DNA from 2 places in the Cellulomonas sp. PSBB021 genome. Region 1 is predicted to be linked to the other one. Evidence: predicted binding sites of a transcription regulator. Region 1 holds the regulator's gene; the other holds the start of a gene.
The links. The regulator LexA, encoded in region 1, represses DNA repair genes until DNA is damaged. The targets are predictions, from matches to a motif close to TCGAACANNTGTTCGA.
Positions count from the first base shown of each region.

Region 2: the regulator LexA is predicted to act here: its motif matches at 6,407-6,422, upstream of uvrA (excinuclease ABC subunit UvrA).

Region 1 covers NZ_CP021430.1:708,302-723,121, reverse strand. The annotation lists gene CBP52_RS03265 (cold-shock protein) at 1-1, opposite strand, end outside; gene CBP52_RS03260 (proteasome assembly chaperone family protein) at 319-1,254, opposite strand; gene CBP52_RS03255 (response regulator) at 1,396-1,830, opposite strand; gene CBP52_RS03250 (ATP-binding protein) at 1,860-3,515, opposite strand; gene CBP52_RS03245 (PP2C family protein-serine/threonine phosphatase) at 3,512-4,690, opposite strand; gene CBP52_RS03240 (AAA family ATPase) at 4,912-7,143, shown strand; gene serA (phosphoglycerate dehydrogenase) at 7,241-8,440, shown strand; gene CBP52_RS03230 (DUF5302 domain-containing protein) at 8,543-8,731, opposite strand; gene CBP52_RS03225 (S9 family peptidase) at 8,797-10,806, opposite strand; partial or broken gene nrdR (transcriptional regulator NrdR) at 11,084-11,569, opposite strand; gene CBP52_RS03215 (LysM peptidoglycan-binding domain-containing protein) at 11,684-12,097, opposite strand; gene lexA (transcriptional repressor LexA) at 12,569-13,282, shown strand; gene CBP52_RS03205 (hypothetical protein) at 13,288-13,515, shown strand; gene CBP52_RS03200 (L-lactate dehydrogenase) at 13,580-14,593, opposite strand; gene CBP52_RS03195 (ATP-dependent DNA helicase) at 14,684-14,820, opposite strand, start outside.
Region 2 covers NZ_CP021430.1:1,097,866-1,112,685, reverse strand. The annotation lists gene CBP52_RS05025 (TerC family protein) at 1-228, shown strand, start outside; gene CBP52_RS05020 (TerC family protein) at 230-1,222, shown strand; gene CBP52_RS05015 (YciI family protein) at 1,261-1,545, opposite strand; gene CBP52_RS05010 (aldo/keto reductase) at 1,636-2,451, shown strand; gene CBP52_RS05005 (acyl-CoA dehydrogenase family protein) at 2,501-3,658, shown strand; gene CBP52_RS05000 (MBL fold metallo-hydrolase) at 3,682-4,395, opposite strand; gene CBP52_RS04995 (glycoside hydrolase family 15 protein) at 4,392-6,317, opposite strand; gene uvrA (excinuclease ABC subunit UvrA) at 6,453-9,314, shown strand; gene CBP52_RS04985 (OsmC family protein) at 9,380-9,883, opposite strand; gene uvrC (excinuclease ABC subunit UvrC) at 10,014-12,020, shown strand; gene rapZ (RNase adapter RapZ) at 12,017-12,958, shown strand; gene yvcK (uridine diphosphate-N-acetylglucosamine-binding protein YvcK) at 13,065-14,069, shown strand; gene whiA (DNA-binding protein WhiA) at 14,116-14,820, shown strand, end outside.

The DNA.
Region 1 (14,820 bases):
TGTCTTGCTTCCTTGTCGTTCCACTCGGTGACGCGTGCGGACCTGCTCCGCACGCGCTGCCGCAATGCCTCACGTCCTGCACCGGGTGGGCCAGCCTCGCGGCTGGTGGGACACCCGCTCCCGAGCCGGGGAGACCCCGGGGAGCGAGGGCACCGGTCAAGCGATCACGCCACTGCAACGGGCCGATCCTTGCACCGGGGATGTGTGCTGCGCCACGCCTGGAAGCGCCCGTCCGCCCACGATTCGACAACGATTGGGTAAACACCCGGGGCACGCTGGTCCTATCGGGTGACCGGGCGTGCCGCGCGTCGGGCTCCCTCAGTCGGTCGTGTCGTCGCGCTGCTGCGCGAGGAAGCGCTCGAACTCGGCGCCCAGCTCGTCGGCGGTCGGCAGGTCCGACGCCTGCGCCAGCAGGCTCGTGCGGCCCGCGCTGCGGCTGAAGGCGTCGTACTGCTCCTCGAGCGCGGACACCAGCTGGCGCACCTCGTCGGACTGCTCCACCTGACGCTCGATCTCGAGGGTCGCGTCGGTCGCGGCCGCCTCCAGCTCGCCCGTCCGCAGGTCGAGGCCGGTCGCGCGCTCCACGGCGCGCAGCCCCGCGATGGTCGCCTGCGGGTACTGCGACTGCGCCAGGTAGTGCGGCACGTGCACCGCGAAGCCCACCGCGTCGTGACCGGCCTGCCCGAGCCGGTACTCGAGCAGCGCTCCCGCGCTCGCCGGGACCTGGACGGTGCCGAACCAGGACGGGTGGTCCGCGACGAGCTCGTCGCGCGTCGCGTGGGCGGTGAACGACACGGGTCGCGTGTGCGGCAGACCCATGGGGATGCCGTGCAGCCCGACGGTGAGGGGCACGTCGAAGCGCTCGACGAGCTCGCGCACCGCCGCCACGTACCGCTCCCACTGCACGTCCGGCTCGTGGCCGTGCAGGAGCAGGAACGGTACGCCCTCGGCGTCGCGCACCAGGTCGACGACGAGCTCGGGCTCGGCGTACGCCGACCACGTGCTCGCGTCGAACGTCATCATGGGGCGGCGCGAGCGGTAGTCGACGAGCTGGTCGGTGTCGAACGTCGCGAGCCGCGTGTGCGCGAGCTCCTCGACCAGGTGCTCGACCGCGAGCTGCCCGGCGGCGCCCGCGTCGACGAACCCGCGCACCGCGTGCACGAGCACGGGGCCCGAACCCTGCGCCAGGGAGCGGGCGCGGACCTCGGCAGCGACCGCCGGGTCCACCTGGTAGATCTCGCTGGGGTCCAGCATCGTCGTGGGCGCTCCTGTCGTCCTGAGGTCTACCGGCCGTCGGCCGGACGTCTGCGCACCTCAACGCGTGCGCCCCGGCGAGGATTCCCACCGGGGCGCACGAGGAGACCGCGCCCGCGGGGCGGGCGGCGTCAGGAGGGGTCAGTGCTGGGGCAGCCGCACGACCTCGACGAAGAACTCGTCGATCTGCCGGACGACGGTGATGAACGCGTCGAAGTCGACCGGCTTGGTGACGTAGGCGTTCGCGTGCAGCGCGTACGACCGCACGACGTCCTCCTCGGCCTCCGACGTCGTGAGCACGACGACCGGGATCGCCCGCAGCCGCTCGTCGGCCTTGAGGGCCTGCAGCACCTCGCGCCCGTCCATGCGCGGCAGGTTGAGGTCGAGCAGCACCAGGTCCGGCGTGGGCGCGTCCGCGTGCTCACCCTCCTTGCGCAGGTAGGCGAGCGCGCTGACGCCGTCGGCCATGACGGTCAGGGTGTTGCGCACCTTGTTGTGCTCGAAGGCCTCGCGCGTCATGAGCACGTCGCCGGGGTCGTCCTCGACGAGCAGGACGTCGATGGTCTTGCGTGGCATCAGGTGCTCCGTTCGGGGCCGGTGTCGTGTCAGGTCTCGTCGGCGGCGGGTGCTGCGGACTGTGCCGAGTCGGGCGGCGCGGTCTCGACCAGCTCCCCCGGACGGTTGTGCGGGAGGGTCCAGCACACGCGCGTCCCGATGCCGGAGGCCGGCTGGTCGATCCAGATCCGCCCGCCGTGGAACTCGACGATCTTCTTGCACAGCGCCAACCCGATCCCGGTGCCCTCGTAGACGTCCTTGGCGTGCAGCCGCTGGAAGATCACGAAGACGCGCTCGGCGTACTGCGGGTCGATGCCGATGCCGTCATCCTCGCACGCCAGCTCCCACCCCTCGTCCGTCTCGCGCGCGTAGACGTGCACGCGCGCGGGACGGCCCGGGTGGCGGAACTTGACCGAGTTCGCGACGAGGTTGGCGAACAGCTGGACCAGCAGCGGCTCCTCACCGACGACGACGGGCAGCGGGTCGTGCGTGACGACCGCGCCGGCGTCCGTGATCGCCTCCGACTGCTGCTCGACCGCCTCGGCGAGGGCCGTGGTGAGGTCCACCTCGGTGAGCTCCTTGCCGACCCGCCCCACGCGCGAGAACCCGAGCAGGTCCTGGATGAGCCGCTGCATGCGCTTGGCACCGTCGACGGCGAACTCGATGTACTGGTCGGCGCGCTCGTCGAGCTGGCCGCCGTACCGCTTCTGCAGCAGCTGCGTGAAGCTCGCGACCTTGCGCAGCGGCTCCTGCAGGTCGTGCGAGGCGACGTAGGCGAACTGCTCCAGGTCGCGGTTCGAGCGGCGCAGCTCCTCGGCCTGGGTCGCGAGCTGCGCGTGCGCGAGCTCGACCTCACGCTGCGCCTCATGCGTGCGGCCCATCTCGTCGACGAGAGTCGTGCGCATCTGCTCGACGTCGCCGGCCAGCGTGGCGACCTCGCCCGGTCCGCGCACCGTCACGGGGTGGCGCAGGTCCCCCGACGCGACCGCGCGCGCGTCCGCGCCGACCACCTCGAGCGGCTCGATCACCCAGCGTCGCAGCGCGATCCACGTGCCCACGCCCAGCACGACGATCGTCCCGACCAGCACGGGCACCACGAGCGTCGCGAGGCGCGTCCAGGTGGTGAGCTCGTCCGCGACGTCGGCGCGCAGCCCGCGCAGCTCGTCGACGAACGCGACGGCGGCGGCCCGGACCTCGTCGAACCGCGCACGTCCCTGCACGACCTGCGCGTCCTTGACCGACTCCGGGCCACGGGCCTCGATCTGCGCGACCAGGGGTGCGGCGTAGTCGTCGTACCAGGCCTGCGCGAGGTCCTGGGCGCGCTGCGCGGCCGCGGTCGTGGCCGGGTCCTCGCGCACGCGTGCCACGTCCCGCGCGATGTCGACGAAGCCGATCGGCCGCTCGCGCGCGGCCTCGTACGGGTCGAGGAACCGCCGCTCGCCCGTGAGCGCGAACCCGCGCAGGCCCGTCTCGGCGTCGATGAGCGCGATGTACGCGGTGTCGGTCTCGGTGATCGCGTCGAACAGGTCCTGCGTGACGATCTCCTGGCGCTGCACCTGCTGGGAGTAGGCGACCGCGGCGAGCGCGACGACGAGCACGAGCAGCACGCCGACGACCGAGAACCACCCCCGCAGCCGTTCGCGCAGCGTCTGCTCGCCCCGCGAGGCGGCAGAGGCGGTCGCCGCGGCGGCGCGTGCGGGGCTCACGCGTGCCACCCGACGACGACGACGGCGGCGTCGTCGACGAGGTCGCCGCCGTGCGCGGCGCGCACGCGCTCGATCACCCGGTCGACCAGCGCCGGTCCGTCCGGCTCGCGCGCGCACGCGGCGAGCGACTCGTCCACGACCGCCAGCAGGCCGGCCTTGCCGATCCGGTCGGAGGAGCCCGCGAGCGTCGCCTCCATCAGCCCGTCGGTGTGCAGCAGGATCCCCCAGTCGTCGCCGAGCTCGAGCCGCAGCGGCTCCCAGCCGCCCCTGACGGGGATGCCCAGCGCACGGCCGCGGCGTGCGCCGCTCACCATCGTCGAGGGCGGCCCGAGCAGGAACGGCACGGGGTGCCCCGCGAGGTACACGTCGGCGGCGGTGCGGTCCGCGTCGACCGCGACCATCGCGAACGTCGTGAAGATCTCGGGCGACGGGCGCTCCGACTCGAGCACCCGCTCGAGGAGGCCCAGCAGCTCCCGCGTGGGCACCTCGGCGAGCACGAGCGTGCGCCACGCGGTGCGCAGCGTGGCGCCGAGCGCGGCCTCGTCGGGCCCGTGCCCGCACACGTCGCCGACGATGGCCAGCACGGTGCCGTCGGGGCGGGCCACCGCGTCGTAGAAGTCACCGCCGAGCACACCGTCGCGACCCGCGCGGTACCCGACGGCCAGCTCGATCGTCCCGGCGGGCACGGCGGGCCGCGGCAGCAGCGCCTGCTCGAGGCGCGTCGTCTCCTGCTCGCGCACGACGCTGCGGTACAGGGCACGGTCGGCGTCCTCGAGCCGACGACGCGCGATCGCGTAGCGCACCGACCGGACGAGCCGCTCGCCGTCGACGTCGCTCTTGTCGAGGTAGTCCTGGGCGCCCGCGGCGACCGCGGCGACGCCGGCGTGCGCGTCGGCCAGCCCGGTGAGCACGACGACGGCCGGCGCGCCCGCCGCGAGCAGCCGCTCGAGCGCCGGTAGCCCGGCCGCGTCCGGCAGGCCGAGGTCGAGCAGCACGCAGTCGACGTCGAGCATGGTGACGGCCTCGTCGAGCGTGCGCGCGCGCCGCAGGTCGGCGTCGAGCCCGGCGTCCGCAAGGTGCTCGGTGGCGAGGACCCAGTCGCCCTCGTCGTCCTCGACCACGAGCACGCGCAGCGGCCCGGGCTCCGCGCCCGCGGGGGCGTCCACCTCGATCACGGCTGTCTCCTTCCTCGGCCCTGCGCAGCGTACGGGGCGTGCCGCGACCGCGCAGGTCAGTAGGTCGGGTGGGTGGGGCGGGCACGCCAGGTCCGTGGCGTGCGGGTGGAACGGCGGCGCGCTCGTCGCGGACGGCGCTGTCCAGGTGGAACAATGGACGGCCCTCGTCCGGCGCCGACGCCCGCCCGGACAGGTCCACCCACTGCCAGGAGGACGCGCGCGTGACGACCACGGACGACGAGATCGCCCTCGAGCAGCGACAGGTCGACGTCGTCTACGGGCGGCTCGACGAGCTGCGCGCGCAGACCCGGGCGCGGCTCGCGGCGGTGCGCCGCCAGGGGCCGTCCGGCTCGCCGCAGAACCGCAGCGAGCGCGACGCGTTCGCGACGCTCTACGAGGACCGCGTCGCACAGCTCGAGGCGGTCGAGGAGCGGCTCGTGTTCGGCCGGCTCGACCTCGACGACGACTCGACGCGCTACGTCGGGCGCATCGGTCTCACGGACCCCGAGCAGACGCCCCTGCTGACCGACTGGCGCGCGCCCGCCGCGCGGGCCTTCTACCGCGCCACCGCCGCGCACCCCGACGGCGTGCGGCGGCGCCGGCACGTGGTCACGCGCGGACGGACCGTCACCGGCGTCGAGGACGAGGTGCTCGACCTCGACCTGCTCGACGGTGACCCCGACGCGCTCGTCGGCCTGTCCGGGGAGGGCGCGCTGCTCGCCGGGCTGCGCGCGGGCCGCACGGGCCGCATGGGCGACATCGTCTCGACCATCCAGTCGGAGCAGGACGCGATCATCCGCTCGGAGCTCACCGGCGCGCTCGTCGTGCAGGGCGGCCCGGGCACCGGCAAGACGGCAGTGGCGCTGCACCGCGCCGCGTACCTGCTCTACGCGCACCGGCGCGTGCTCGAGCGCTCGGGCGTGCTCCTGGTCGGACCGTCGCGCACGTTCCTGCGGTACATCGACCAGGTCCTGCCGTCGCTCGGCGAGACCGGTGTGGTCACCACGACGATCTCCGACCTCGTCCCGGGTGTCGTCGCGAGCGGCACCGAGCCCGACGAGGTCGCGGCGGTCAAGGGGCGCGCGGTGATGGCGCAGGTCATCGCGCGTGCGGTGCGGGACCGTCAGCGCGTCCCCGCCGGGCCGACGAGCGTGCGCCTCGACGGCCGCACAGTCGTCGTGCGTCCGTCGGACGTGAGCCAGGCGATCGCCCGCGCGCGGCGCCTGCACCGCCCGCACAACCTCGCGCGCGTCGCGTTCGTGCGCGACATGCTCGGCCGGCTCGCGTCGCAATACGTCGAGCAGCTCGCGTTCGAGGTGCCCGCCGACGAACGCGGGGAGATCCTCGAGGAGCTGCGCACCACGCGCGAGATCCGCATCGCGCTCAACCTCGCGTGGATGCCGCTGACGCCGCAGAAACTGCTGGCCGACCTGTACGCCAAGCCGTGGCGGCTCGAGTCCGCCGCTGCGCAGCTCTCGCCGCGCGAGCGCGCGCTGCTCGCGCGCGACGCCGACGCCCCCTGGACCCCGGCGGACGTCCCGCTGCTCGACGAGGCCGCGGAGCTGCTCGGCGAGGACGACCAGGCCGCGCGGGCGCAGGCGCGAGCGGCCGCCGACGCGCGCCAGCGAGAGGTCGCCTACGCCCGGCAGGTGCTCGAGCAGACCGGCGGTGGCGCGTTCGTCTCCGCCGAGCTGCTCGCCGACCGGTTCGCGTCGGGCGGTCCCGCGCTGACGACCGCCGAGCGGGCTGCCGCCGACCGCTCGTGGACGTACGGGCACGTCGTCGTCGACGAGGCCCAGGAGCTGTCCGCGATGGCGTGGCGCGCGCTGCTGCGCCGCGTGCCGACCCGCTCGCTGACGATCGTCGGCGACGTCGCGCAGACGTCGTCCGCCGCGGGCGCCCGACGCTGGGCCTCGATGCTCGACCCGGTGCTGCGCGGCTCGTGGCGCCAGGCGGAGCTCACGGTCAACTACCGCACGCCCGCGCAGGTCGCGGACACCGCGGGCCGGGTCGCGGACGCCGCCGGGCTGGCCCGCTCGCCGCTCACGTCGGCGCGTGAGGTCCCCGACGCGCTCGAGGTGTCGAAGGTCGCTCCCGACGAGCTGACCGACGCCGCGGTCACGGCGGCCGCGACGGCGTCCCGGACGGTGCACGACGAGTCGGGCGCGGGGCGCGTGGCGGTCGTCGCGGCGCCCGGGCGTGTCGCGGCCCTGCGTGCCGCGGGCGCGGACGCGGGCCTGGCGCTGCCGGCCGCCGGGACGGGGCTCGACCTCGACGCGCCGGTCGTCGTCCTCGACCCGCGCGAGGCCAAGGGGCTCGAGTTCGACGTCGTCGTGCTGGTCGAGCCCGCGGAGGTGCTCGAGCAGTCGGCGGGCGACCTCTACGTCGCGATGACACGCCCGACGCGCGCGCTGCACGTGGTGCACTCGCGAGACCTCCCCGCGGGATTCTGAGCGGCCGTCGCACGGGACCGGGCCCGGACGTGGGTCCGAGGTGTCCGCGAGTCGGACGGCGACGCGCCCAGCACCCGGACAGGCGCACGATGTGCCCGTGCCCAAGGCCCTTCTTCTCGAGAACCTCCACCCGCAGGCCCGCACCATCCTGGAGTCGGCCGGCTTCGACGTGACGACGCGGACCGGCGCGCTCGACGAGTCCGAGCTCGTCGACGCGCTGCAGGGCGTCGAGCTGCTCGGCATCCGATCCAAGACGCAGGTCACCGCTGACGTCCTCGCGCAGGCGCACGACCTCGTCGCCGTCGGCGCCTACTGCATCGGCACCAACCAGATCGACCTGCGCGCCGCCGCGTCCCTCGGCATCGCGACGTTCAACGCGCCGTTCTCCAACACGCGCTCGGTCGTCGAGATCGCGATCGCCGACATCATCGCGCTCACGCGCCGCCTCACCGTCTTCGACAAGGAGATGCACGAGGGCGTCTGGAACAAGTCCGCCACCGGGGCCCACGAGGTCCGCGGCCGCACGCTCGGCATCATCGGCTACGGCAACATCGGCACGCAGCTGTCGGTGCTCGCGGAAAACCTCGGCATGTCCGTCGTCTTCTACGACACCGCCGAGAAGCTCGCGCTCGGCAACGCACGCCGCGCGTCCTCGCTCGACGAGCTGCTCGAGACCGCCGACGTCGTGACGCTCCACGTCGACGGCCGGCCCGGCAACGCCGGCTTCTTCGGCGCCGCGCAGATCGCCCGCATGCGACCCGGCGCGATCCTGCTGAACCTGTCCCGCGGCTTCGTCGTCGACCCCGCCGCGGTGCGCGACGCGATCGTGTCCGGCCACCTCGCGGGCGCGGCGATCGATGTGTTCCCCGTCGAGCCCAAGCGCAAGGGCGACCCGTTCGACTCCGAGCTGCTCGGCCTGCCGAACGTCATCCTCACCCCGCACACGGGCGGGTCGACCGAGGAGGCGCAGGAGGCGATCGGCCAGTTCGTCTCCAACAAGGTCCGCGACTACCTCGCCACCGGCTCGACCACCCTGTCGGTGAACCTCCCGAACGTCGCGCTCGACCAGCCGCCCGGCGTGCACCGCCTCGCGTACCTGCACCGCAACGTCCCCGGCGTGCTCGCCAAGGTCAACGCGACCCTCGCCGAGCACGGCGTGAACATCGAGGGCCAGCTCCTCGCGACCCGCGGCGACCTCGGCTACGTGGTCACCGACGCGGGCTCGCCCGTCGACGACTCGCTCGTGACCGCGCTGCGCGCGCAGCCCGAGGCGATCCGCCTGCGCCTGCTGTCCTGAGCACCGCGCCACCGTCGCCCGGCGGCGCGGTGGCACGCACGGCGCAAGGCCCCGACCGGACACCCGGTCGGGGCCTTGCTCGTCGTTCGCTGCGGGTCGCCGTCAGGCGGAGCCGGACTTGCGCTGGAACCGGCGCTGGGCCGGGCCCGTCGTCTCGGACCCGTGCACCGAGCCCGTGTTCGACTGCCCGTCCGCCGTGCGGTGCGCGGCACCCTTCTTGCGCTCCAGCGCCTCGCGGAACTTGGCCTTCGCGTCCTCGCTCACGGCCGCCTTCGTGTCGTCGTGCGCCATCGGCACCTCCTCGTCGTCGAAGCCCCAGCGTGACGGACTCGTCGCGCCGGTGCCAACTCCATACCTCAGGCCACGTCCCGCGACCGCGAGCCGACCGGCAGCCAACGGTCCCACCAGCGCAGCACGTGCTCGAACCGGGCGACGCGGTGCGACGGCCGGCCCGAGCGCGTGAGCTCGTGCCCCTCGCCCGGGAACAGCAGCAGCTCGCTCGGCACCCCGCGGCGGCGCAGCTCGACGAACCAGCGCTGCCCCTGCTCCACCGGGCAGCGCCAGTCCTGCTCGGAGTGCACGACGAGCGTGGGCGTGCCGACCTCGGCGACCCGCGCCATGGGCGACTGCGCGGCGACGAGCTCCGCCTCCGTCGCCGGGTCGCCGAGGTACTCCAGCCCGAAGAACCAGCCGATGTCGCTCGAGCCCGTGAAGCTCACCGGATCCAGGAAGCCGCGCTCCACGATCGCGGCCGCGAACCGCTGCGTGCGCGTCGTCAGCCACGCCGTGAGGTACCCGCCGTACGAGCCGCCCATCACGCCCGTGCGCTGCGGGTCGAGCCGCGGATCCGTGAGCGCCTCGTCGAGCAGCGCGAGCACGTCGTCCGCGTCGACCGTCCCGAACGCGCGTCGGATCGCCCGGCCGTGCGCCCGGCCCCGGCCCGACGAGCCGCGCGGGTTGCCGTGCACCACGGCGTAGCCCGCCTCGGCGAGCGTCTGCACCTCGTCGAACAGCGCGTGCGTGTACTGCGCGAACGGGCCGCCGTGGATCAGCAGGATCGTGGGGTGCGGACCCGCGCCGTACCGGTCCGGGTCGGGCGTCGTGAGCCACCCCTCGACGCGGTACCCGTCGGGCGCGTGCGCGACGAGCGGTTCGGACACCCGCACACGACCCGTCGCCCGCAGCGGCGCCGACCAGTCGGTCAGGGCTCGGCCCGTGTCGACGAGCACGACGTCCCCCGCGGAGTCCGGCGTCGCGCGGACCGCGACGACCGCGCCGCCCGCCGCTGCTGCCGCGCCGACGACGACCGCGCCGTCGAGGAGGTCCCTCGACCCGCCGTCGGACCCCACGAGCGTCAGGTGCACGGCACCCGAGCGCAGCGGTGCGACGAGCACGCCGTCGCCGACCGGGACCAGCACACCCGGGTCGAGGTCCACCTCGTCGGGGTCGGTGACGCGTCGCGGCGGGCCGGCAGGCCTGGCCTCGGCGGTCAGCGGCAGCTCGAACAGACCCGTGAGCGCCGCGACGAAGTCACGCCCGGACTCCCCCACGTCCTCGGCGAGCAGCCACACCCGCGCGCCGTCGGGCGCCGGGACCGCGCGGGACAGCGACAGGCTCGCGCCCGCGTCGGCGTCCGTGAGCGGCACGACCTGTGCATCGCCCGACACACCCGTCAGGTCCTCCGGCACGAGCAGCGCCACCGCGTCGCGGCGCAGGTCCTGCTCACGCGTGCCGTGCCGGCGCAGCAGCGCCGCGACGGCACGGCCGTCCGGGAACCAGTGCGGCAGGTCCACGTCGTCGTCGGCGCAGGTCAGCGCATACGACGCCGGGACATGGACGGTGGAGCCCGAGGCGTCCGGCACCTCGAGGACGAACACCTGGCGGACGCGGTCACGCAGGTGCCCGAGCCCGTCGGCACGGTTGCGCAGCTGCGTGATCAGCCGGGGCCGCTCGGCACCCGCGTCACCGTCCGCTGCGTACCGGCCCTCGTCCGGCACGCGCGCGACGTACGCGATGCGCCGGCCGTCGGGCGAGAACCGCGGCTGGCCCGCCCCCAGAGGCTGGTCGGTGACCCGGAACGGCTCTCCCCCGCTCGTCTCGACCACGTACAGCTGCGGCTTGTCGCCCGTGGTGGACCGCACGAACACGACCCAACGACCGTCGGGTGAGACGTCAGGCGCGGAGTCCGCGTGGCCGCGCGTGAGGACGCGCGGCGCCGAGCCGTCGAGCGGCACCAGCCAGAGGCCACCGCGGTACTCGTCCGCCTCCTCGTCGGGCTGCGAGAGAGCGACGACGGCCGCCGACCCGTCGGGGACGAGGGCGACGGATCCGGGCGTGCGCAGGTGGAACAGGTCGTGAGGGAGCATGGCTCGACCGTAACCCGCGGCCGACGGCCCCCCGGCACGTGCCCCACCGACCCGGGCCGACGAGCAGCCCGCGCCGGACCACTGTCATCCCTCGCAGCAGCCCCTCGGCTTCCGCCGGGACCGGTCAGCCGGCTCCGCCCGCTCCGGGAGCCGACCCGGCCGGCTGCGCTCCGGAGTCCGCGACTGCGGCATCGGGTGCCTCGGTGCCGGCTTCTGTGGTGTCGGCTACTGCGGTGTCGGCTGCTGCGGTGTCGGGCGTCGCGACGCCCGGCGCTGCTGCGTCCGGAGCCTCGTCGCGAGCGCCCCGGTCGCGGTCGTCACGCTCCGCCCGGAGCACGGTGATCGCGGCCTCGAAGTCCTCGAGCGAGTCGAACGCCTGGTACACGCTGGCGAACCGCAGGTAGGCAACCTCGTCGAGCTCGCGCAGCGGCCCGAGAATCGCCAGGCCGATCTCGTAGGCGTCGATCTCCGCGGACCCGGACGAGCGCAGCGTCTCCTCGACCTTCTGGGCGAGCAGCGCGAGATCGTCCTCGCTCACCGGCCGGCCTTGGCATGCCTTGCGCACGCCCCCGGCGATCTTGTCCCGGCTGAACGGCTCCGTGGCACCCGAGCGCTTCACGACCGACAGGCTGGTCGTCTCCACCGTGGTGAACCGGCGATTGCACGACGGGCACTGACGGCGACGGCGGATCGACGCGCCGTCGTCCGAGGTGCGGGAGTCGACCACCCGGGAGTCCGGGTGCCGGCAGAACGGGCAGTGCACCCTGGAGCCTCCTGCTGCATCGCTGTCGTCGGGCCGCGCTCGCGCGCGTCGCCCACGCGACCGTAGGCCACGCCTCCCCCTGCCGCAAGGCAGTGGCCCGCGAGGGCCCGCGGCTCAGCCGTGTGGGACGACGAGCTCCTGACCGGCGTCGACGTGTGTGCCCGACATGCCGTTGACCCGGACCAGCTCGCGGACCTGGTGCTGCACCGACTCGCCCGCCGCACGAGAGGAGGCGGCGATGTCCCACAGCGTGTCCCCGGTGCGCACGACGTAACGCTCGACCGTCGCGTCCGAGGTGGCACCCGCCGCGGCGTGCGACCCCAGCACGAACGCCATGCCGGAGAGGGCGAGCGCGAGGACCGTGACGACCGCACGCCCGCGGCGCGTCAGCCGCAGCGGCGCCTCGTCCGCGGAGCGGCCCGCCGTCGGCGCGGCCAGAGCCGCGGCACGCTCGCGGGAGGCCCGTGCCGGACGACCTGCTCGACGACCCGCACCGATCATGTCGGGTCCGATCACCATCGCGCTCATCGCTCTCCCTCTCCCTGACATCCGTCCACCGCGCCACGCGTCCGGCCGATCGTGCCGCCGGTGCGCCTACCGCGACTCCCGCGCGTCGTACGCGCGTTCGTCATACACGTGTTCGTCGTACGTCTGTACGAAGTTCTACCAGAGGCCTGCGACACGCGTCCAGAGATGTCGAACAGATGTTTGATATCGCCCGTCCACCTGCGTAGGCTTCCTGCCGAGGAACAGCGCACCACCGACCACTGACATCCCCCGCGACGAGGCCGTGGACCAGGGCCTTCACCGCCGGGGACGCCATCCGGCGGTGCGCACCGGGCGGCGGACCGACGACGCCCCGGAGAGGCCGGCCGACGGCGGTCGGTGGCAGGGCGGACTGGAGGGGTGGACGTGACGGACCAGCGAACCGAGGACGTGACCGGGCAGCAGCCCACCGGGGGCGACGCCACCGGCGGCTCCGTCGGCGGCGAGGGACGGCTGGGTACGGTGCACGAGCTGCCCGAGACCCCCCCGGGCCCGGACGGTCTGACGGCGCGTCAGCGCCTGGTCCTGCAGACGATCCGCGTCTCGGTCGAGACGCGCGGCTACCCGCCGAGCATGCGCGAGATCGGCGAGGCTGTCGGGCTGACGAGCCCGTCCAGCGTGAAGCACCAGCTCACGGCGCTCGAGCGCAAGGGGTACCTGCGGCGTGACCCCAAGCGCCCGCGGGCGATCGAGGTCGTGCACCCGGACGACTCGCGCGGCGTCCCGCAGTGGGGCGGCCAGGACACCCCCTCGCAGGTGTCGCTCGGGGACGGGGGCGAGGAGCAGCTCTCGGCGCCCGCGTACGTCCCGCTCGTCGGGCGGATCGCCGCCGGCGGCCCGATCCTCGCCGAGCAGGTGGTCGAGGACGTGTTCCCCCTGCCGCGCCAGCTGGTCGGAGAGGGCGAGCTCTTCATGCTCAAGGTCAGCGGCGACTCGATGGTCGACGCGGCGATCTGCGACGGCGACTGGGTGGTCGTGCGGCGTCAGCCCGTCGCGGAGAACGGCGAGATCGTCGCGGCGATGATCGACGGCGAGGCGACCGTCAAGACCCTGCGACGCGCGGACGGGCACGTGTGGCTCCTGCCCCACAACGCCGCCTACGCGCCCATCCCGGGCGACGACGCCACGATCCTCGGTCGCGTCGTCAGCGTGCTGCGGAGCCTGTGAGCGCCGTGCCCGGCCGACTGCCCGACCCGCCACCGGGGCTCGGTCGCCGCCTGGCGCAGCGGCTCGCCCACCCGTCCGACGACGAGCGCACGAACCGCGCACGCACGGACGAGACGAGCGACGCCAGCAGCACGGACAGCACCGGCAGCACCGACAGCACCGACAGCACCGACAGCACCGACGATGCTGCCGTCGCCGACGACCGCTGGGAGGACCGCACCTGGTCCGAGTGAGACGCCATGACGACGGACGACGGCCCGCCCCCGGATCCTCCGGGCGGCGGGCCGTCGTCGTCCGTCAGAAGCCGAAGCGCCGGGCGACGTCCCGCACGGCCTGGGCGGAGGAGCGCAGGCCGGAGAGCTCGTCGACGGACATGGGCACCGGCAGGCGGTCGAGCACCCCGGGCGAGCCGACGATCGACGGCACGGACAGGCAGACGTCGTCGATGCCGTAGTACCCGGTCAGGAGCGAGGAGACGGGCAGGACCCGGCGCTCGTCCTTGAGGATCGCCTCGATGATGCGCGACCCGGCGAGCGCGACCGCGTAGTTCGTCGCACCCTTGCCCTCGATGATCCGGTAGGCGGACTCGACGACCTCGCGCGCGATCTCGTCGCGCACCGCGCTGGTGAGCGGTCCCTCGCCCTCGATGCCCTGCCACTCGAGGAGGGGGATCGCGCCGATCGACGCCGAGCTCCACAGGGGCAGCTCGGAGTCGCCGTGCTCACCGGCGATGTACGCGTGCACGTTCTGCACGGCGACCCCGGTGTGCTTCGCGATGAGGTACCGCAGCCGGGAGGAGTCCAGCACGGTGCCGGACCCGAACAGCTGCGTGGGCGGCAGGCCGGAGATCTTGAGCGACGCGTAGGTCACGACGTCGACGGGGTTGGTCACCATCACGTAGACCGCGTTCGGCGCGACCTCGACGAGCGAGGGCAGGACCTTCCTGACGAGCCCGATGGTGGCCTCCGCGAGGTCCAGGCGCGTCTGGCCGGGCTTCTGCTTGGCGCCCGCGGTGAAGACGACCACGTCCGCGTCCGCGCAGACCGCGATGTCGTCGGACCCGACGACCTCGGCCATGGACATGAACTGGATGCCGTGGCCCAGGTCGAGCGCCTCGGCCTCGACCTTCGCCTTGTTGATGTCGAAGAGCGCGACGGTGCGCGCGGCGCCGCGCATCAGCGTCGCGTAGGCCATGGTCGAGCCGACGGCGCCGGCGCCGACGATCGCGACCTTCGACGTCCGCCGGTGGCTCGGGGCGCCGGAGAGGCTGGGCTCCTCGTCGGCGAGGCTCTCGGCGATCTGCTCGGACATCGTGGCGCCTCCTGGCATGGCGGTGGACGGGGGTGACGGGCCCATGACCTGCGCGTCCGCGCCCGGGGCCGTCCCTGGCAGGCTACCGGCTCAGGAGTCCCGCAGGCGCGTCAGCGCGGCGAGCGCGACGTCCCGGTCGGTCGTGCGCCAGAACGCCGGCATGGACCGGGCGAGGAACTCGCCGTACCGGGCGGTGGCGAGCCGCGGGTCCAGGACGGCGACCACGC
Region 2 (14,820 bases), 390 kb from region 1:
TCGCAGGGCCTCGCCGTGATCCTCGGCTTCATCGGGGTGAAGCTCCTGCTGCACGCGATGCACACCAACGAGCTGCCGTTCATCAACGGGGGCGAGCACATCGAGTGGGCGCCGGAGATCCCCATCTGGCTCTCGCTCACGGTGATCCTGGGGACCCTCGCGGTCGCGACGGTCGCCAGCCTTCTCAAGACACGCAGCGACCGACGCGTCGCTGCCGGACAGGAGTGACGTGGACGTCTCCCTGCTGGTGTGGGCGGTCTCGCTCGGGATCGTGACCGCCCTGCTGGTCGTCGACGTGGTGATCGTGGGGCGCCGGCCGCACGTGCCGAGCACCGCGGAGTGCCTGCGGCACCTCGGGCTGTACGTCGGCCTCGCGGTGCTGTTCGGGCTCGGAGTGCTCGTCACGTCGGGGGGCCAGTACGCGGGTGAGTTCTACGCGGGCTGGCTCACCGAGTACTCGCTGTCGGTCGACAACCTGTTCGTCTTCATGCTGATCATGGGTCGGTTCGCCGTGCCGCGGCAGTACCAGCAGACGGCGCTGCTCGTCGGGATCGTGCTGGCGCTGGTGTTCCGGACCGTGTTCATCCTGCTCGGGTCGGCGATCGTCAGCTCGTTCAGCTGGGTGTTCTACCTGTTCGGTGCGTTCCTCGTGTGGACGGCGTGGAAGGTCGCACGTGAGGGGTCGGACGACGGCCCCGACGAGTTCCACCCGCCCCTGCTGCTGCGCCTCGTGCAGCGCTGGTTCCCGTCGACCACGCAGTACCACGGCGTGCACCTGACGGTCGTCGAGAACGGGCGGCGCCTCATCACGCCGATGCTGATCGTCCTGGTCGCGCTGGGCGCGACGGACCTGCTGTTCGCGTTCGACTCGATCCCCGCGCTGTTCGGGCTGACGAGCGAGCCGTACCTCATCATGATGGCGAACCTGTTCGCGCTCATGGGGCTGCGCCAGCTGTACTTCCTGCTCGGTGACCTGCTCGCGCGCCTGGTCTACCTGAACTACGGGCTCGCGGTGCTGCTCGGCTTCATCGGCGTGAAGCTCGTGCTCGAGGCGTTGCACGAGAACGAGCTGCCGGTCATCAACGGCGGTGAGCCCGTGGCGTGGGCGCCGGAGATCCCGATCTGGCTGTCGCTGGTCGCGATCGTCGTGATCCTCGGGACGACGGCGGCCGTGAGCCTGGTGAAGTCAGCGCGCGACGCCCGGGCGGCGCTCACGCCCTGAGCGGCACGCGGGGTCGGTGCCGTGCCGGTGCGGCGGGGTCAGGAGGCCCAGGGACCGAGCACGACGTCCCAGCCGCGCACCTCGGTCTCGGCGACGAGGCCCTCGCGCTGGAACGGGTCGTCCGCGAGCATCGCCCGCAGGCGGTCCTCGTCGTCCGCGACGAGGACGAGCAGCGCGCCGGGCGCGCCGTCCGTCCACGGTCCGGAGCCCTTGAGCGCGCCCGCGTCGGCGAGGCCCGCGAGGTAGGCGCGGTGCTCGGGGCGGAAGTGGTCGCGAGCATCGGTGCGCTCGTCGTAGGTGTAGCGGACGGCGAAGGTGGCCATGGCGACATCCTGCCCGAACGCGACGTGGGATGGCGCACACCGACCGGCCACCGGCACGCGTCGGGCCTGGTCGGGTGGCAGAGTGGCGGGATGACGACTCGCGTGACGCTCGCCGACGGCATGCGCATGCCGGTCCTCGGCTTCGGGGTCTACAAGGTGTCCGACGAGGCCGCGCAGCCCGCGGTGGCCGAGGCGCTGACGGCGGGGTACCGGCTCGTCGACACGGCGACGCTGTACCGCAACGAGGCTGCGGTGGGGCGCGCGGTGCGCGCCAGCGGCCTCGACCGGGACGACGTCTTCGTCACGACGAAGCTGTGGAACGACGCGCAGGGCGACCGCGCCGAGGCGGCGTTCGAGGAGTCGGTCGGGCGCCTGGGGCTCGGCGCGCCGGACCTGTACCTGATCCACTGGCCCGCTCCGGCGCGGGAGCAGTACGTGCCGACGTGGCGCACGTTGCTGCGGCTGCGCGACGAGGGCCGCGTGCGGTCGGTGGGCGTCTCGAACTTCCAGCCCGACCACCTGGAGCGCATCGTGCAGGACTCGGGTGAGGTGCCCGTGGTGAACCAGGTCGAGCTGCACCCGTACCTGCAGCAGCGCGAGCTGCGTGCGATGCACTCCCAGCTCGGCATCGTGACGCAGGCGTGGTCGCCGCTGGGCCGGGGCGCCGTCCTGGAGGATCCCGTCCTGCTCGACATCGCGCGTGAGCACGGCGCGAGCGTCGCGCAGGTGGTCCTGCGCTGGCACCTCGACCTGGGCGTCGCGGTCGTCCCGAAGTCGGTGACGCCCGCGCGCATCCGCGAGAACCTCGCCGCGGCGGACCTCGAGCTGACCCCGCGGGACCACGAGCGGATCGCGGCGCTCGACCGCGGTGAGCGCTCCGGCTCCCACCCGGACCTCGTGAGCTGACCCCGCGGCACCCGATCACCGACCGACCCGAGCACGAGACGAGGCGAACATGGCGCGCGAGCTGCGCACGCTCCTCACCGACGACCTGCTGACCCGCGTGCACGAGCGCGCCGCGGCACACGACCGCGAGAACACGTTCCCGCACGACGACCTCGCGGAGCTCGCGGAGGCCGGCTACCTGCGGGCGTTCGTGCCGCAGCGGCTCGGTGGTGCGGGGCTCACCCTCGAGGAGGTCGCGCGCGAGCAGGTCCGGCTCGCCGCCGCGGCGCCCGCGACGGCGCTGGCCGTGAACATGCACCTCGTCGTGACCGGTCTGGCGGCGCAGCTCGTCGAGCGCGGGGACGAGGCATTCGAGTTCGTCCTGCAGGACGCGGCGGACGGTGAGGTGTTCGCGTTCGGCAACTCGGAGGCCGGCAACGACCTGGTGATGTTCGGCTCGCGCACCCGCGCCGAGCGCCAGGCGGACGGGGGCTACCGGTTCTTCGGCACCAAGATCTTCACGTCCCTGTCGCCCGTGTGGACGCGGCTCGCGACGTTCGGTCTCGACGACTCGGACCCGGCCGACCCGCGCCTCGTCCACGGCGTCGTCGGGCGGGAGGGCGTCACGGCCAAGGACGACTGGGACACGCTGGGCATGCGTGCCACGCAGTCGACGACGACCGTGCTGGACGGCGCCTACGCGCCGCCCGGGCGTGTGTACCGCAGCCTGCCCGCCGGGCCGTCCGCCGACTCGTTCATGTTCGCGTTGTTCTCCGTGTTCGAGATCCTGCTCGGCGCGGTCTACACGGGTATCGGGCGTCGCGCGGTCGAGCTCGCGGTCGCGGCCGCGCGTCGTCGGACCTCGCTCAAGAACGGCGGGCGCGCGTACGCGCAGGACCCCGACATCCGGTGGCGCATTGCCGACGCCGCGCTGCTGCAGGACGGCGCCGAGCTGCAGGTGTTCGCGCTCGCGCGCGACGTCGACGAGCGGGTGGACCACGGCGCGCGCTGGTTCGCCCAGCTCGTGGGGCTCAAGGTCCGCGCGACGGAGTCGGCGCGCCAGGTCGTCGAGCTCGCGCTGCGCGCGTCGGGCGGCGGGTCGTACTTCAGCGGCAACGAGCTGGGCAGGCTCTACCGGGACGTGCTCGCGGGGATCTTCCACCCGTCCGACGACGAGTCCGCGCACGCGACGGTGGCCACGTCCGTGCTCGGCCCGCCGGAGGCCTGACGCGCTACGGCACGCGCGCGCCGTCACCAGCCCCGGGCGCGCCACTGCGCGAGGTGCGGACGTTCCGCCCCGAGCGTCGTGTCGCGCCCGTGACCGGGGTACACCCACGTCTCGTCGCCGAACCGGTCGAAGACGCGGGCGACGACGTCGTCGTACAGCGACGTGAAGTCCTGCGGGGTCGTGGTGCGGCCGACCCCACCGGGGAACAGCGAGTCGCCCGTCAGCAGGTGCACCCGGCCGGGCGCCGCGCCCGGGACGTGGGTGTGCTCGGGCTCGCGGTAGGCGAGCGCGACCGACCCGGGCGTGTGGCCGCGCAGCGCGACGACCTCGAGCGTGACGTGCCCGACGACCAGCAGGTCGCCGTCGTGCAGGCGCTGCCCGACCGGCACGCCCGTCGCCTGGGTGATCGCGTCCGCGTCGTCGGCGCCGGCGGCCGTGCGCGCACCCGTCACCGCGACGACCGACGCGAGCGCTCCGACATGGTCGCGGTGCCGGTGCGTCGTGACGACCAGGTCGAGCCGTGCGCTCGCGTCGCCCTCGCGCACCAGCGCGAGCAGGCGGTCCGGGTCGGCGGCGGCGTCGACGAGCAGCTGCGCGCCGTCGCGGCGGCACGTCAGCAGGTAGGCGTTGTTGTCCATCGGCCCGACCGACACCTTGCGGAGCTCGACCTCGTCGAGCACGCGCACCGCGGTCGGGCCGCCGGGCGTCACGTGACCGGTCCAGGGTGCCGTGCTCATGCGGGTCCCTCCGAGGCGCCCGTGGCCAGCCCGACGGCGTGGGCCGCACGCACGAGCGCGAGGTGCGACAGCGCCTGGGGCACGTTGCCGGCCATCCGGCGCCCGACCGGGTCGTACTGCTCGGCGAGGAGACCCACGTCGTTCGTCAGCCCGACGAGCCCGTCCAGCACCTCGGACGCCTCGTCGACCTGCCCCGTGCGGGCGAGCGCCTCCGCGAGCCAGAACGAGCACGCGAGGAACGCGTGCTCGCCGCCGGGCACACCGTCGTCGGTCCGTTCGGTGCGGTAGCGGCGCAGCAGCCCCGGGGCGACCTCCAGCTCGGCGCGCACCGCGGCGAGCGTGCCGAGGACGCGAGGGTCGTCGGGCGGGAGGAAGCCGACCTGGAGGATCTGCAGGAGCGAGGCGTCGGTGTGCGTCGCGCCGTAGTGCTGCACGAACGTCCCGCGGTCCGCGTCCCAGCCGTGGGCCAGCACGTCCGCATGGATCTCCGCACGCGCCGCGCGCCAGCGGTCGACCGGCCCGGACAGGCCGTGCTCCTCGACGGCGCGTACCGCGCGGTCGACCGCGGCCCAGGCCATGACCTTCGAGTGCACGAAGTGCCGGGGGTCGCCGCGCACCTCCCAGATCCCGCGGTCCGGGTCGCGCCAGCGCCGCAGGAGCGCCTCGAGGAGGTGGCGCTGGAGCGACCACGAGTCCGCGGACTCGGTGATCCCGGCACGGCGCGCCTCGTGCAGCGCGCAGATGACCTCGCCCAGCACGTCGTTCTGGACCTGGCCGACCGCGGCGTTGCCGAGCCGCACCGGGCGGGAGCCGGCGTAGCCCGGCAGGTGTCCGAGCTCACGCTCCGGCAGGTCACGCCCGCCGTCGACGCGGTACATGATCTGCAGGTCGGTGGGGTCGCCGGCGACGGCGCGCAGCAGCCAGTCGCGCCACTGGGTCGCCTCGTCGCGGAACCCCTGCTCGAGGAGCGCCTCGAGCGTCATCGCGGCGTCGCGCAGCCAGCAGTAGCGGTAGTCCCAGTTGCGTGCGCCGCCGAAGTCCTCGGGCAGGCTCGTCGTCGCCGCGGCGGCGATGCCGCCCGTCTCGAAGTCGGTGAGGAGCCGCAGCACGAGCAGCGAGCGCACGACGGCCTCGCGGTGCGGCCCCGCGTACCGTGCGCCGCGCGCCCACAGCCCCCACGCGACGCGCGTCGTGTCGACGCGGGTCGCCGCCGCCAGGGGCGGTGGCACCGGCTCCCACGAGCGTGACCACGTGAGGTCGAGCTCGAGCTCCTCGCCCTCCCGCAGCTCGAACGCGTCGCGGTGCCGGTGGTCGTCGGCGTGCGGCAGGCGCGTCCCGCGCAGGACGAGCGCGTCCGGTCCGGCCACCGCGCGGATCCGCGCGTCGGGACCGCCCGTGCGCGTGACCCACGGCTCGATGCCGCCGTAGCCGAAGCGCACCACCCACTCGTGCTCGACGCGCACCGTGCCCCGCGTGCACCGCACGTGCCGCACGAGGTCCGCCCGTCCGTCGGAGATGGGCATCGAGTCGGTGACGACGGCGGTGCCGGTGGGGGAGCGGTACGTCGTCTCGAGGACGAACGAGTCGTCGAGGTAGCGACGCGTGACCTCGTGCGCGTCGGGGACGGTCAGCAGCCAGCGGCCGTTGTCCTCCGTGCCGAGCAGTCGTGCGAAGCACGCCGCCGAGTCGACGTGCGGCAGGCACAGCCAGTCGACCGAGCCGCGGCGGGAGACGAGCGCGGTCGTGCGCCCGTCGCCGACGACCGCGTACTCGGCGACGGGGACGGGGAGGGGCTCGGGTCCGGTGGACGCGATCGACGCGGTGGGGCCCGTGGGCGGATCGGCGGCGACGGTCGGGTCGTCGGTCACCGTCGGTGCGTCGGTCACCGTCGGGTCGTCGGTCGTGGTCGGTTCTGTCGTCATGGTGCGTCCCAGCATGGGGCGATCGGGCACGCTCGGCACGACGACGGCGCCGGGGCGACCGCGGACCGCGCGGCTGCTCTCCAGGAGGATCGAACGGGTGTGCGATTGTCAGCGGTGGAACGTAGACTGCACGCCGTGAACGACCGTCTGGTGGTGCAGGGTGCCCGCGAGCACAACCTCCGCAACGTCGACCTGGACCTGCCCCGGGACCAGCTGATCGTCTTCACCGGCCTGTCCGGGTCGGGGAAGTCGTCGCTGGCCTTCGACACGATCTTCGCCGAGGGGCAGCGGCGGTACGTGGAGTCGCTCTCGGCGTACGCGCGCCAGTTCCTCGGGCAGATGGACAAGCCCGACGTCGACTTCATCGAGGGGCTGTCGCCCGCCGTCTCGATCGACCAGAAGTCGACGAACCGCAACCCTCGCTCGACGGTCGGCACGATCACCGAGGTGTACGACTACCTGCGCCTGCTGTTCGCGCGCGCCGGGACGCAGTACTGCCCCGTCTGCGGCGAGCGCGTCACCGCGCAGACGCCGCAGCAGATCGTCGACCGGCTGCTCGAGCTGCCCGAGGGCACGCGGTACCAGGTGCTCGCGCCCGTCGTCCGCGGCCGCAAGGGCGAGTACACGGACCTGTTCGGAGAGCTGCAGGCGAAGGGCTTCTCGCGCGCGCGCGTCGACGGGGAGGTCGTGCAGCTCACGGCGCCGCCGACGCTCGAGAAGAAGCTCAAGCACGACATCGAGGTCGTGGTCGACCGGCTGGTCGCGCGCGAGGGCGTGCAGCGCCGCCTCACCGACTCGGTGGAGACCGCTCTCGGGCTGTCCGGCGGGCTGCTCGTGATCGACCTGGTGGACCGCGACGCCGAGGACCCGGACAAGGAGCGCCGGTTCTCCGAGCAGCGGGCGTGCCCGAACGACCACGTGCTCACGCTCGAGGAGGTCGAGCCGCGCACGTTCTCGTTCAACGCGCCGTACGGGGCGTGCCCGGAGTGCACCGGCATCGGCTCGCGTCTCGAGGTCGACCCGGAGCTCGTCGTGCCCGACGAGGAGCTGAGCCTCGCGCAGGGCGCGGTCGCCCCGTGGGCGCAGACCTCCTCGGAGTACTTCGAGCGCGTCATGTCGGCTCTCGCCGACGAGATGGGCTTCGCCATGGACGTGCCGTGGCGCGCGCTGCCGCAGCGCGCGAAGGACGCGATCCTGCACGGCCGCAACCACAAGGTGCAGGTCCGGTACCGCAACCGGTGGGGTCGCGAGCGCCAGTACTCCACCGGGTTCGAGGGCGTGATCACGTTCCTCGAGCGCCGGCACGCCGAGACCGAGTCGGAGTGGAGCAAGGACAAGTACGAGGGCTTCATGCGTGAGGTCCCGTGCCCGACGTGCCAGGGCCAGCGGCTCAAGCCCGAGGTGCTCGCCGTCAAGGTCGGCGGGCGGTCGATCGCGGAGGTCTGCGAGCTGCCGATCCGGGAGGCACGCGACTTCCTCGACACCCTCGAGCTCGGCGAGCGCGAGCGGCAGATCGCGGCGCAGGTGCTCAAGGAGATCCAGGCGCGCCTGGGCTTCTTGCTCGACGTGGGCCTGGACTACCTGTCGCTGATGCGCCCGGCGGCGACGCTCTCGGGCGGTGAGGCCCAGCGCATCCGGCTCGCGACGCAGATCGGCTCCGGCCTGGTGGGCGTCCTCTACGTGCTCGACGAGCCCTCGATCGGCCTGCACCAGCGGGACAACCGACGCCTGATCGACACGCTCACGCGTCTGCGCGACCTGGGCAACACGCTCATCGTCGTCGAGCACGACGAGGACACCATCCGGATGGCCGACTGGATCGTGGACATCGGCCCGGGCGCGGGAGAGCACGGTGGTCGCGTCGTGCACTCGGGCGACCTCGCGGGGCTGCTCGCGTCGAACGAGTCGGTGACCGGCGCGTACCTGTCGGGACGTCGGCAGATCCCGATGCCGGCCGACCGGCGCCCGGTCGACCGGTCGCGGCTCGTGACCGTGCAGGGCGCGCGGGAGCACAACCTGCGCGGGATCGACGTGTCGTTCCCGCTGGGGGTCCTGACGGCCGTCACGGGCGTGTCGGGCTCCGGCAAGTCGACGCTCGTGAACTCGATCCTGTACACGGTGATGGCGAACGAGCTCAACGGCGCGCGCCAGGTCGCCGGCCGGCACAAGCGCGTCACGGGGCTCGACCAGCTCGACAAGGTCGTGCACGTCGACCAGGGCCCGATCGGCCGCACGCCGCGCTCGAACCCCGCGACGTACACGGGCGTGTGGGACAACATCCGCAAGCTGTTCGCGGAGACGACCGAGGCGAAGGTCCGCGGCTACACGCCGGGGCGGTTCTCGTTCAACGTGAAGGGCGGGCGCTGCGAGGCGTGCTCGGGCGACGGCACGCTCAAGATCGAGATGAACTTCCTGCCCGACGTGTACGTCCCGTGCGAGGTCTGCCACGGCGCGCGGTACAACCGCGAGACGCTCGAGGTGCACTTCAAGGGCAAGACGGTCGCGGACGTGCTCGACATGCCGATCGAGGAGGCCGCCGAGTTCTTCAGCGCGGTCCCCGCGATCAGCCGGCACCTGCGGACGCTCGTCGACGTCGGTCTGGGGTACGTGCGCCTGGGCCAGCCCGCGCCGACGCTGTCGGGCGGTGAGGCGCAGCGCGTCAAGCTCGCCTCCGAGCTCCAGCGGCGCTCGACGGGCCGCACCGCGTACGTGCTCGACGAGCCCACCACCGGACTGCACTTCGAGGACATCCGCAAGCTGCTCGGGGTGCTGCAGTCGCTCGTCGACAAGGGCAACACCGTGATCGTCATCGAGCACAACCTCGACGTCATCAAGAACGCCGACTGGGTGATCGACATGGGTCCCGAGGGGGGCTCGGGCGGTGGCACGGTCGTCGCGGAGGGGACGCCCGAGCACGTCGCGGGAGTGTCCGCGAGCCACACGGGCCGTTTCCTCGCCGAGGTGCTGGACCTCGAGCCCGCGGCGGTCTCGGCCTGAGCGTGCGCACGGCCCGCGCCGGCCGCCGCGCCGCACGCGTGGGTGCAGTCCTGCCGGTGGGCTCCTCAGACCCGCTCGAACGCCACCGGCACGGGCTCGTGCCGCACGGTGAAGTTGACCGAGCGCGCGACGAAGCAGTGTTCGTGAGCGCGGTGGTGCAGGTCGGCCAGGACGCCGTCGGTCACAGGCTGCCCGTCGGCCAGCACCCGGGTGCGGACGACCACGCGCGGGCGCAGGACGACCTCGGTGAACTGCCCGTGCCCGGCCGCCTCGATCCGCATCGTCCCGGACGCGGCGTCCGCGTAGCCGACGACGACCACGCCCGCGGCCGCCGCGAGGTGCAGGAACCAGAGCATGTGGCACTGCGCGAGCGCGCCCACGACGAGGTCCTCCGGCGACCACCGCGACGGGTCTCCCCGGAAGCCCGGGTCCGAGGTGCCCGGCAGGGGCAGCTTGTCGCCCGACGTGAGCTCGTGGTCGCGACCGTACGACGTGTACGTCGACGTCCCCGCCTCGCCCGCTCCGGTCCAGGTCAGGTCCACCGAGTAGGAGTGCAGCAGCTGCGCCATGTCGACACGCTAGCGGCACCCGGTGCCGGGCGCGGGCCGTGCCGTCGTCCGGCGTGGCGGCCGGCCGGTCGAGCCCTCGACGACCCGGGGCACCGCGGGGTGTGTCCGCGGTGCGAACTAGGCTCGGACCATGGCTGATCCCGCGACCTACCGACCGGCGCCGGGGGAGATCCCCGACTCGCCCGGCGTGTACCGGTTCCGCGACGGTGACGGCCGCGTCATCTACGTCGGCAAGGCCAAGAGCCTGCGGCAGCGGCTCAACAGCTACTTCCAGGACGTGGCGGGGCTGCACCCGCGCACGCAGACGATGGTGACCACGGCGGCGTCGGTGCAGTGGACGGTCGTGGGCACCGAGGTCGAGGCGCTCGCGCTCGAGTACTCGTGGATCAAGGAGTTCGACCCGCGGTTCAACGTGAAGTACCGCGACGACAAGTCGTACCCCTACCTGGCGGTCACGCTCGCGGACGAGTTCCCGCGCGTGCAGGTGATGCGCGGCGCCAAGCGCAAGGGGACGCGGTACTTCGGCCCCTACGCGCACGCGTGGGCGATCCGCGAGACGGTCGACCTGCTGCTGCGCGTGTTCCCCGTGCGCACCTGCTCGGCGGGCGTGTTCAAGCGCGCGCACCAGCAGGGACGCCCGTGCCTCCTCGGCTACATCGACAAGTGCTCCGCCCCGTGCGTGGGACGGATCTCGCCCGAGGACCACCACCGGCTCGCGCAGGACTTCTGCGACTTCATGGCCGGGGACACCACCCGGTTCGAGAAGCGGCTGACGCGCCGCATGCAGGAGGCGGCCGCGGAGCTGGACTACGAGCGCGCCGCACGTCTGCGCGACGACATCCAGACGCTGCGCCGCGCGACGGAGCGCAACGCCGTGGTGCTCCCGGACGGCACCGAGGCGGACGTGTTCGGCCTCGCGGGCGACGACCTCGAGGCCGCGGTGCAGGTGTTCCACGTGCGCGACGGTCGGATCCGGGGCCAGCGTGGCTGGGTCGTCGAGAAGGTCGAGGACGTCGACGACGCGGGCCTGGTGGAGCACCTGCTGCAGCAGGTCTACGGCACGGACGAGGCGGACGGCACCGCGGTCCCGCGCGAGGTGCTGGTGCCGGTGCTGCCGACCGACGTCGACCAGGTCGAGTCGTGGCTCACGGGGCTGCGCGGCTCGCGGGTACGGGTCCGTGTGCCCCAGCGCGGGGACAAGCGCGAGCTGGCGGCGACGGTGCACCGCAACGCCGAGCACGCGCTGAACCTGCACCGCACCCGGCGTGCGGGCGACCTGACGTCGCGCAGCCAGGCGCTGCGCGAGATCCAGGAGGCGCTGGGCCTGGACACCGCGCCGCTGCGGATCGAGTGCTACGACGTCTCGCACAACCAGGGGACGTACCAGTCGGCGTCGATGGTCGTGTTCGAGGACGGCCTCGCCCGCAAGAGCGAGTACCGCCTGTTCTCGGTGCGTGGACGGCACGGCGAGGGCGCGGCCGACGACACCGAGGCCATGCACGAGGTGATCACGCGCCGGTTCCGCCGCTACCTGGCGGAGCGCTCCGAGTCGGGCGACGTCGAGCTCGGTGACGCGGACGCGCAGGACGGTGAGCGGTTGGTCTCGGGCCCGATCGACGAGACGACGGGGCGGCCGCGTCGGTTCGCGTACCCGCCGAACCTCGTCGTCGTCGACGGCGGCCCTCCGCAGGTCGCCGCGGCCGCGCGGGCGCTCGAGGAGCTCGGGATCGACGACGTGGCGCTGTGCGGCCTCGCGAAGCGGCTCGAGGAGGTGTGGGTGCCGGGCGACGACTACCCGGTGATCCTGCAGCGCAGCTCGGAGGGCCTCTACCTGCTGCAGCGCGTGCGCGACGAGGCGCACCGGTTCGCGATCACGGCGCACCGCAAGCGACGCAGCAAGGGCATGACGGTGTCGGTGCTCGACGACGTCCCCGGGCTGGGGCCGGCGCGGCAGAAGGCGCTGCTGCGGCACTTCGGCTCGGTCAAGCGCCTGCGGGCGGCGAGCGTCGAGGAGATCGCCTCGGTCCCCGGCATGGGGGAGCGGACGGCCGCCGCGGTCGTCGCCGCGCTCGCGCCGGACGACACCGCCGCGCCCACCGAGGCTCTCGCCCCGTCCGCTGGCATGCTGGGGACATGACCGAGCCCTCGCCCATCACGGTCCCGGCCGGGATCCCGGCGATCGACGCCGCGACCGAGCACCCCCGGCTCCACCAGCCCCAGGTGCTCGTCATCACGGGCATGTCGGGTGCGGGGCGCACGCGGGCGGCCGCGGTGCTCGAGGACCTCGACTGGTACGTCGTCGACAACCTGCCCGCGCAGATGCTCACGCACCTCGTCGGGATGCTCACCAGCGGCCCGCCCGAGACGCGCGCCCACCGCGTCGCCGCGGTCATCGACGTGCGCGGGCGCGGGTTCTTCGACGACCTCGCCGAGGTCCTCGGCGGGTTGCGCGCGGCGGGTGTCGAGTACCGGATCCTGTTCCTCGACGCGTCGGACGAGGTGCTCGTGCGCCGCTACGAGCAGGTGCGCCGGCCGCACCCGCTGCAGGGCACGGGCACGCTGCTCGACGGGATCCGCGAGGAGCGCGCGGTGCTGTCGGACATCCGCGAGCGCGCGGACAACGTGATCGACACGTCCGAGCTCAACGTGCACGACCTCGCACGGCAGGTCCGATCGCTCGTCGCGGGGGACGCGGACGACCACCTGCGCGTCAACGTGACGTCGTTCGGGTTCAAGTACGGCATCCCGCTCGACGCCGACCACGTCGTCGACGTGCGGTTCCTCGCGAACCCGTACTGGGTGACGGAGCTGCGGCATCTCACGGGGCGCGACGGCCCGGTGCGCGACTACGTGCTGGGGCTGCCGGGGGCGACGCAGTTCGTCGACCGGTACGTCGACGCGCTCGAGCCGGTGCTGGCCGGCTACCTCAACGAGGAGAAGCGCTACGTGACCATCGCGGTCGGCTGCACGGGCGGCAAGCACCGGTCGGTCGCGATCAGCGAGGCCATCGCCGCGCGGCTGCGTGACGCGGGGCACCGTGTCACGGTCGCCGCGCGTGACCTGGGCAAGGAGTGAACGGGTCGGTCACCCGGGCCGGGCGCCCGACCACGGGAGGACGACGAGGCCGCGGGGCGGTCCGGTGAGCGCCGAGGTCCGCGGGGCGCCCACACCGGCGAGCGGCGTGGGGCCGGTCCCGGGCGCCCGCTCGTCGCACCACGGGCCCGCGGTGGTGGCGTGCGGCGGCGGGCACGGCGTCTCGGCGACGCTCTCGGCGCTGCGGCTGATGACGGACCAGATCACCGCGGTCGTGACGGTGGCGGACGACGGGGGCTCGTCCGGTCGGCTGCGCGACGAGCTCGCGGTGCTGCCGCCGGGCGACCTGCGGATGGCGCTGGCGGCGCTGTGCGACGACTCCGACTGGGGCCGCACGTGGCGTGACGTGCTGCAGCACCGGTTCGCGACGGACGGCCCGCTCGACCAGCACGCGCTCGGCAACCTGCTGATCGTGACGCTGTGGGAGCTGCTCGGGGACCCGGTCGCGGGTCTGGACTGGGTGGGCAGGCTCCTGGGTGCGCGCGGGCGGGTGCTGCCGATGACCGAGGTGCCGCTGCTCATCGAGGCGGACGTGCGTCGACCGTCCGGTGTGCTCGAGACGGTGCGGGGCCAGAGCGCGGTGGCCCGCACGACGGATCCGATCGTGCACGTGCGCCTGGTGCCGTCGGACCCGCCCGCGTGCCCGCAGGCGGTCGAGGCGGTCGAGCGTGCGCAGTGGGTCGTGCTGGGGCCCGGCTCCTGGTACACGTCCGTGCTGCCGCACCTGCTCGTGCCCGACCTGCGGGCCGCGCTGCACCGCTCGCCCGCCCGGGTCGTCGTCGTGCTGAACCTCTCACCGGAGGAGCACGGCGAGACGGCGGGCCTGCGCGCGGAGGACTACCTGTCGGTGCTGCACGACCACGCGCCCGAGCTCGCGGTCGACGCGGTCATCGCCGACCCGCGTGCGGTCGAGGACGTGTCCCACCTCGCGGCGCACTGCGAGGCTCGTGACGCTCGTCTCCTGCTGCGGCAGGTGGGCCGGTCGGACGGCACGGCCCGGCACGACCCGTTGCGGCTGGCCGCGGCACTGCGTGACGTGGTCGAGGGCGTGCTCGGCGACGTGCACACGGGAGCGGGCCGTCCGCGACGGTGACGTCAACCGTCCACCGGCGCCCCGCGCAACTGGCAGGATGACGCCCATGGCGTTGACGGCACAGGTGAAGGACGAGCTCGCCCGACTCCAGGTGGACAAGACCTCCTGCCGCAAGGCCGAGGTCGCCGCGACCCTCAGGTTCGCGGGCGGCCTGCACATCATCTCGGGCCGGATCGTCATCGAGGCCGAGCTCGACACCGCGATCGCCGCACGCCGGCTCCGCCAGGCCGTCTCGGAGGTCTACGGCCACGAGAGCGAGATCATCGTCGTGTCCGGCGGTGGTCTGCGCCGCGGGAGCCACTACGTGGTGCGGGTCGTCAAGGACGGCGAGTCGCTCGCACGCCAGACGGGGCTGCTCGACAACCGGGGCCGTCCGGTGCGCGGCCTGCCCCCGCAGGTCGTCGCGGGCGGGATCGCGGAGGCCGAGGCGGCGTGGCGCGGTGCGTTCCTCGCGCACGGCTCGCTCACCGAGCCGGGGCGGTCGTCGTCGCTCGAGGTCACGTGCCCGGGGCCCGAGGCGGCGCTCGCGCTCGTCGGCGCGGCACGGCGCATGAACATCCCCGCCAAGGCGCGCGAGGTGCGCGGCGTCGACCGCGTGGTGATCCGCGACGGCGACGCGATCGGGGCGATGCTCACCCGGATCGGCGCGCACGAGGCGATGCTCGTGTGGGAGGAGCGGCGCGTGCGCCGCGAGGTGCGGGGGACCGCGAACCGGCTCGCGAACTTCGACGACGCGAACCTGCGTCGGTCG